Linked DNA regions of Paludisphaera rhizosphaerae. The protein of the gene in region 1 binds, or shares a complex with, the protein of each later gene. Links are inferred from orthologs where the notes say so. Each region holds a gene or a part of one and is shown on either strand. Other genes may lie near its edges.

The links.
Region 2: the proteins of carB (region 1) and carA are in contact, whole or in part, in a solved structure (PDB 1KEE), measured with the Escherichia coli proteins. The link is inferred for Paludisphaera rhizosphaerae from one-to-one orthologs.

Annotation. Positions count from the first base shown.
Region 1 is NZ_JAALCR010000042.1:18,661-22,811, reverse strand. The notes cover bases 109-3,948. They hold carB (carbamoyl-phosphate synthase large subunit), read left to right. Parts: upstream 109-508; coding sequence 509-3,748; downstream 3,749-3,948. Other genes in these bases: G5C50_RS29345 (endonuclease domain-containing protein), read left to right, coding at 3,853-3,948. Also shown: G5C50_RS29355 (hypothetical protein), read left to right, coding at 1-71; more of G5C50_RS29345, read left to right, coding at 3,949-4,151. UniProt on the Escherichia coli protein: Large subunit of the glutamine-dependent carbamoyl phosphate synthetase (CPSase).
Region 2 is NZ_JAALCR010000001.1:511,793-515,046, reverse strand. What follows is about bases 1-2,943. They hold carA (glutamine-hydrolyzing carbamoyl-phosphate synthase small subunit), read right to left. Parts: upstream 2,081-2,943; coding sequence 920-2,080; downstream 1-919. Other genes in these bases: G5C50_RS02285 (ABC transporter permease family protein), read right to left, coding at 2,160-2,943; G5C50_RS02295 (adenylosuccinate synthase), read right to left, coding at 1-796. Outside these bases: more of G5C50_RS02285, read right to left, coding at 2,944-3,254. UniProt on the Escherichia coli protein: Small subunit of the glutamine-dependent carbamoyl phosphate synthetase (CPSase).

The DNA.
Region 1 (4,151 bases):
CCTATCCCCACGAGGTCGCTCTCGCTCGGCGAGAGGCCGAATGGCTCCTCTCCCATTCCCTGGAGTTGTGAGGACCGACCCGTCGACCCGTTTCGCAGAGCCCTCGCCCTTGCCGGGGGCCTTCGAAAATTGCTAAGATCGGGAAATTTTCCGGGCCGCGCCGCCTCGCGAGAACGTCCGAGGCCGAGCGCGGCCCGATGCGCGTCTCGTGCGTGCCTCGAAGGAGTATCCTCGCCCGTTTCCCACCCTCTGGCTGGAAGGTCGATCCTGATCGGGTGCCATGGCCACGCTTGCGTGGCCATGCGATCGGCGACGGATCCAGGCCAACCCACGCCGGTTCATGGTCACGCAAGCGTGGCCATGGCACCCCGAGCGAACCTCCGGTGGAAGCGAGCGAGCAAGCCTCCGACAAGATCCACGCGACGCGAAGCCGCCGGACGGTTCGACCGACCGCCCGGCCCGATCTGATTCCCCCCGACCCGAACGACGCGAGAGCGAGCGACCAGCCGTGCCCAAGCGAACCGACATCAACAAGATCCTGATCCTCGGCGCGGGGCCGATCGTCATCGGCCAGGCCTGTGAGTTCGACTATTCGGGGACGCAGGCGTGCAAGGCCCTGCGCGAGGAGGGGTACGAGGTCGTTCTGGTCAACTCGAACCCGGCCACGATCATGACCGACCCCGAGATGGCCGACCGGACGTATATCGAGCCGGTCCTCCCCGAGGTCGTCGAGCGGATCATCGCCGTTGAGAAGCCCGACGCCGTGCTGCCGACCCTCGGCGGTCAGACCGGGCTGAACGTCGGCATGGCCCTGGCCGAATCTGGCGTGCTCGCCCGCCACGGCTGCTTCCTGATCGGCGCCTCCGCCGAGGCCATCCGCAAGGCCGAGGACCGCGACCTCTTCAAGAAGGCCATGGACGAGATCGGCCTGGAGAGCGCCCGTTCCGGCCTGGCCGAGAGCCTCGACGACGCCCGCCGGATCCGCGACGAGATGGTCGGCCTGCCTTGCGTCCTGCGGCCCAGCTTCACCCTGGGGGGCTCCGGCGGCGGCATCGCCTACAACCGCGAAGAGTTCGACCGCATGGTCAACTACGCGCTGGAGATCAGCCCGACGCACTCCTGCCTGATCGAGGAATCCCTCATCGGCTGGAAGGAGTTCGAGATGGAGGTCATGCGCGACTCGGCGGACAACGCCGTGATCGTCTGCTCCATTGAGAACCTGGACCCGATGGGCGTCCACACCGGCGACAGCATCACCGTCGCCCCGGCCCAGACGCTCACCGACAAGGAATACCAGCGGATGCGCGACGCCTCGCTGGCCGTCCTCCGCAAGATCGGCGTGGACACCGGCGGGTCGAACGTCCAGTTCGCCATCAACCCCCGCGACGGCCGGATGGTGGTCATTGAGATGAACCCCCGCGTCAGCCGCTCCAGCGCCCTGGCGAGCAAGGCAACGGGCTTCCCGATCGCCAAGATCGCCGCCAAGCTGGCCGTGGGATACCGGCTCGACGAGATCCGCAACGACATCACCCGCGAGACCCCCGCCTGCTTCGAGCCGACGATCGACTACGTCGTCACCAAGGTCCCGCGCTGGGCGTTCGAGAAGTTCCCCGAGGCCAACGCCGTCCTCACGACCCAGATGAAGTCGGTCGGCGAGGTCATGGCGATCGGCCGGACGTTCAAGGAGTCGCTCCAGAAGGCGCTCCGGGGTTTGGAAGTGGGCCGGTTCGGCATCGGCTGCGACAAGAAGGACCTGTGGGGGACGCCCTCCCAGCCCAGCGAGGACGACATCATCGCCAAGCTGGCCACCCCCAACATCGACCGCCTCTGGTACCTCCGCTACGCGCTCCTCTCCGGGATGAGCGTCGAACGGGTCCACGAATTGACGAACGTCGACCCGTGGTTCCTGGCGAACATCGCCGAGCTTTGCGAAATCGAGGGCCGGCTCCGACAGGTCGAGTCGCTCGATGAGGCGTCCGACGAGCTGATCTTCGAGGCCAAGCAGGCCGGCTTCTCCGACCGGCAGCTCGCCAACCTCTGGCACTCGACCGAGAACGAGGTCCGCCGCGACCGTCGCCGCCGGGGGATCGACTCGGTCTTCAAGCTGGTCGACACCTGCGCCGCGGAGTTTGAGGCCGTCACGCCTTACTACTACTCGACCTACGAGCGCGAGGACGAGGCCCGCGTCGGCGACCGGCCCCGGGTCATGATTCTGGGCGGCGGGCCGAACCGGATCGGGCAGGGGATCGAGTTCGACTACTGCTGCTGCCAGGCGGCGTTCGCCCTCAAGGCCGACGGCTACGAGGTGGTGATGGTCAACTCCAACCCGGAGACCGTCAGCACCGACTACGACACGTCCGACCGCCTCTTCTTCGAGCCGCTGACCGTCGAGGACGTGCTTGACATCTGCGAGCGCGTGCAGCCGACGGGGGTGATCGTCCAGTTCGGCGGCCAGACCCCGCTGAACCTGGCCAAGGCGCTGGAGGCCGCCGGCGTGCCGATCATCGGCACCAGCCCGGACAACATCGACGTGGCCGAGGACCGCGAGCGGTTCCGCCAGGTCATCGAGCGGCTGGGCCTGAAGCAGCCCCCCAACGCATCGGCCACGCAGAACGAGGAGGCGCGGCGGATCGCCCAGCGGATCGGCTACCCGGTGGTCGTCCGGCCGAGCTTCGTGCTGGGCGGGCGGGCGATGGAGATCGTCTACGACGAGACCAGCCTCGACCGCTACATGACCGAGGCCGTGGAGGCCAGCCCGGACCGGCCGATCCTCATCGACAAGTTCCTGGAGGACGCCGTCGAGGTGGACGTCGACGCGGTCTCCGACGGCGAGCGGACGATCGTCGGCGGCGTGATGCAGCACATCGAGGAGGCCGGGATCCACTCCGGCGACAGCGCCTGCGTCATCCCGCCTTATTCGCTGCCGGCCGAGATCGTCGACCGCCTGAAGGCCCAGACCTACGCCCTGGCCGACGCCCTGGGCGTGCGCGGGCTGATGAACATCCAGTTCGCCGTGAAGGACGGCGAGGTCTACGTTCTGGAGGTCAACCCGCGGGCCTCGCGGACGGTGCCGTTCGTCTCCAAGGCGACCGGTCTGAACCTGGCGCAGGCGGCGGCCCGCGTGATGACCGGCAAGACGCTGGCCGAGCTGGGGATCACCGAGGAGCCGACGCCGAACTACGTCTCGGTGAAGGAGGCGGTCTTCCCGTTCGCCAAGTTCCCGGGCGTGGACATCGTGCTGGGCCCGGAGATGCGCTCCACGGGCGAGGTGATGGGAATCGCCGTCGACTTCCCCACGGCCTTCGCCAAGGCGCAGCTTGGCGCCAGCAGCCGGCTGCCGACCGAGGGTAACGTCTTCGTCAGCGTCGCCGCGAGGGACCGCAAGGGGATCGTCCCCATCGCGCGGAAGCTCGCCGAGATGGGCTACAAGCTGATGACCACCAGCGGCACCGGCGCCGCGCTGACGGCCGAGGGGATCGAGTTGGAGGTCGTCCGCAAGATCCAGGAAGGCCGGCCGAACCTGCTGGACCACCTGGCCAACGGCGCCATCGCCCTGATCATCAACACCCCCAGCGGCAAGGGCGCCCGCACCGACGAAGGCCGCATCCGCGCCAGCGCCGTCAGCCACGGCGTCCCCTGCATCACCACCCTCGCCGGCGCCAGGGCCGCCGTCGCCGCCATGGAACGCCTGCAAGGCGAAGCGTTTGACGTCTACGCGTTGCAGGACCTGCTGAAGAAGAAGGCCTGATTCGGGCCCACAACGGCCTTCCCCCCTCGCGGGGGAAGGTGGCCCGAAGGGCCGGATGAGGGGGGCGACACCAGGAGCTTATGGCTTATCTCGAGGACTGACCGATGCCGCTCAGCCCCGATCCTTCCAACGATCCCCTCACCCGCGCCCGGCGATTGCGCCGCGACATGACCCAGCCCGAGCGAGCCCTCTGGCGCGAGCTTCGAGACCTCCGCCGACTCGGCCTGAAGTTCCGCCGTCAGGTGCCGTTCGACCCGTACGTCGTCGACTTCTACGAGCCGGCCCGTCGCCTCGCGATCGAACTCGACGGCGAGAGCCACGTCGGCCGATTTGAATACGATGACGCTCGGCAAAAATGGCTGGAATCCCAGGGCCTCCACGTCCTACGGCTCGCGAACGACGA
Region 2 (3,254 bases), on another replicon or contig:
TCCAGCGGTCGATGTACCGCGCCGGCACGCCTGAGCCCGGGGCCGTTCCCACCGCGCTGCTGCTGGAACTGGTCACATACGGAAAACTGCCGTGGTCGATGTCAAGCAAAGAGCCCTGGGCCCCCTCGAACATCAACCTGCGACCGGCGGCGACCGCCTCGTGCAGCTTGGAAGTGGCGTCGGCGACGAACGGGCGGAGACGTTCGGCGTATCCCAGGTATTCCTCGACGACCCGAGCGTCGTCGAACGGCTCGAAGTCGGGGAGCATGGCGGTGAGCAGACGGTTCTTGTAGTCGACGATCCGCTTGAGCCGCTCGCGGAATTCGGCGGGACGGTACAGGTCGGCGATCCGGACGCCGTGGACCCGTCCGACCTTGTCCTTGTAGCAGGGGCCGATGCCGCGCCGGGTGGTCCCCAGATGGTCGGCCGCCGAGGACGATTCCTCGGTCAGCCGTTCCTCGGCCAGGTGGTACGGCAGGATGACGTGGGCGCGGTCGCTGATATGCAGCCGGCCCTCGAACTTCACTCCCTGGGCTTCCAGCGAGGCGATCTCTTTCAAAAGCGCCGGGGGATGGATCACCACGCCGTTGGCGATCACCGCCTGGACGTGCTCGCGCAGAATCCCGGTGGGGACGAGCGAAAGCTTGTAAGTCACCCCTTCGTGGACCACCGTATGCCCGGCGTTCGCCCCGCCCTGATACCGCACGACGACGTCATGTTCGTCGCAGAGCAGGTCCACGATCTTTCCCTTGGCCTCGTCCCCCCACTGGAGGCCGACCACGCACGTCGAACCCACGGCGCACACTCCCCGGGCGGTCAGCGACCGATCATTGCGGTCGCTTGGTATCGTAAAGTCACAGACTACAGGACGCAAAGAACCCCGTCAATGAGTTCGGGTCGGCCTAATTCGGCCGCCGTCTCAACCCATCGCCGCCCGGAACTCGTCGAAGAGGTACTGGCTGTCGTGGGGGCCGGCGGAGGCCTCCGGGTGATACTGGACGCTGAAGATAGGGAGGCGGGAGTGCCGCAGCCCTTCCAGCGTCTGGTCGTTCAGATTGACGTGGCTGGCGACGACGTCGGCGGGGAGCGTCGCGGGATCGACGGCGAACCCGTGGTTCTGGGTGGTGATCTCGATCTTGCCGTTAGCCTCGTTGCGGACGGGATGATTCGCCCCGCGATGGCCGAACTTGAGCTTGAACGTTTTCGCCCCGAAGGCCTGGCCGAGCAACTGATGACCCAGGCAGATCCCGAAGATGGGGACGCCCCGGGAATCGGCGGCCGAGCGGATCAGGGTCTTGATGGTCTGGGTGGCCTCGACGAGCGGGGCGGGGTCTCCGGGGCCGTTCGAGATGAAGACGCCGTCCGGCTGGTGTTCCAGGATCGCCTCGGCCGGTGTCGACCCAGGGACCACCGTCACTCGACAGCCGATGTCGACGAGGTGGCGGGGGATGTTCCACTTCATGCCGAAGTCCATCGCCACGACGTGAGGGCGTTTGCCGCTGTTGATTTGCGGGTGGGCTCCGACCTTCCCCTGGCCCGAGGCGTCGAAAATGTACTTCTGATCGAGGCCAGGTTCCCAGACGGCGGCGTCGTGGGGCATGACGTCGCGAACGATGTCGCGGCCGACCAGGCCCGGACTGGCCTTGGCCTTGGCGACCAGGCTGGCGTCGTCGAGGTCGGTGGTCGACAGGATTCCCTTCATGGCCCCCTGGACGCGGGTCAGCTTCACGAGGGCGCGGGTGTCGATCCCTTCCACGCCGATGACGCCGTTTTCGGCCAGGTAGTCTTCCAGGGACTTCTCTGCCCGGAAGTTGCTGACGCGGGCGGAAAGCTCACGGACGACGAAGCCGCGGACCCACGGCTTGCGGCTCTCGGCGTCGCCGGCGTTGACGCCGTAGTTGCCGATTTGGGGGTAGGTCATGGCCACGATCTGGCCGTGGTACGAGGGGTCGGTGAGGATCTCCTGGTAGCCGGTCATGCTCGTGTTGAACACGACCTCGCCGTCGATCTCGCCCTGCGCTCCAAACGAGCGGCCCGTAAACACCGAGCCGTCTTCGAGCGCCAGTTTCGCCGTGCCCATCGTCGCTCCCGGGGCCTGGTTTCGGCCCGCTCTCCCGATTGTCTGGCAAGGATGCCGTCGGTTTCGAATCCCCACGATTCTACGCGCCAGCGCCCTCGATCGTCGAGGCGATTCGACGGGGGTTTGGGCGGATCATGGCGGAGGCGACCGACAGGACCCAGGCGACGACCGCCAGAAACGCCGCGATGGCGGCTCCGCCGTCGGGGCGCTCGTGGAAGAGGAGCACCGCCGGGCCGATTGTGGCGGTTTGGGGAGAGGCCAGCAGCAGGACCGCCGGCGCGATGCAGGCCGAAGCCATCGCTGCGTCCGCCGCCAGCCCGCGCCAGCCGGCGCCGAACGCCGTTCCAAGGGCGAGCCGTCGCGCTCGCCGCCGGCCGGCGCCGGCCAGGACGGCGGCATCTAACGCCGCGCCCCGGTTTGCTTCAGACGTTCGGGGCGGTCGGTCTTCCAGGCGGGCGACGATCATCGCTGCCGCGACGGCCAGCATCGCCGCGGCCAGCGGGACGCGATCGCCGTCGAGCCACGCAGCCAACTCCGCGAGCGCGGGCGAGGGGGCAATCAGGCCGGACGCCGCGGACAGCCGGATCAAACGAGCCAGAGCGGGGACGATGATTCCGGCGACCAGCGGCGGAGGTGCGAGAAGTCGAGACAGCCGTCGAAATCGGCCCGACGCCGCAGCCCCCGCCGTCGCCGCGAAGCGTTCCAGCAGGCGTCCGGCCACAGCGGCCAGAAGTGCCGCTCCGAGACCCAGAATCAACGAGCGGCTCAGGACGTGGCGGACCGTTGGGTCGGCCAGAACCGCCCCGATCGTCGTCCCTCGCGAAGCCGACGCCTCGGTGATCCCCTTCATCCCGCGGCCGACTCCGATCACGACGGCCAGGATCAGCAATGAACACGTGAAGAGAATCGCAGCCGGCGCGAGCACTCGTGAAGGGGCAGGTTCGCGACGGATCTGCAGGTCGCTCCCTCCATTCGCGGGCTCCAGACGGTCGGGCCCAGACCAGACCCGCAGTCCGGCGCGGACGACGGCGCAGGCGGCGACGGCAAGCAGTCCGAGAAACGCCAGCCCTGGGAATGGGTCCTCGCCGACCGCCGCCAGGACGATCTGGCTCCCAAGCGTCCGCCGCAGGCCGAGAATCAGCGGTGGTCCTGGGTCGGCGAGCGTCCAGGCGAA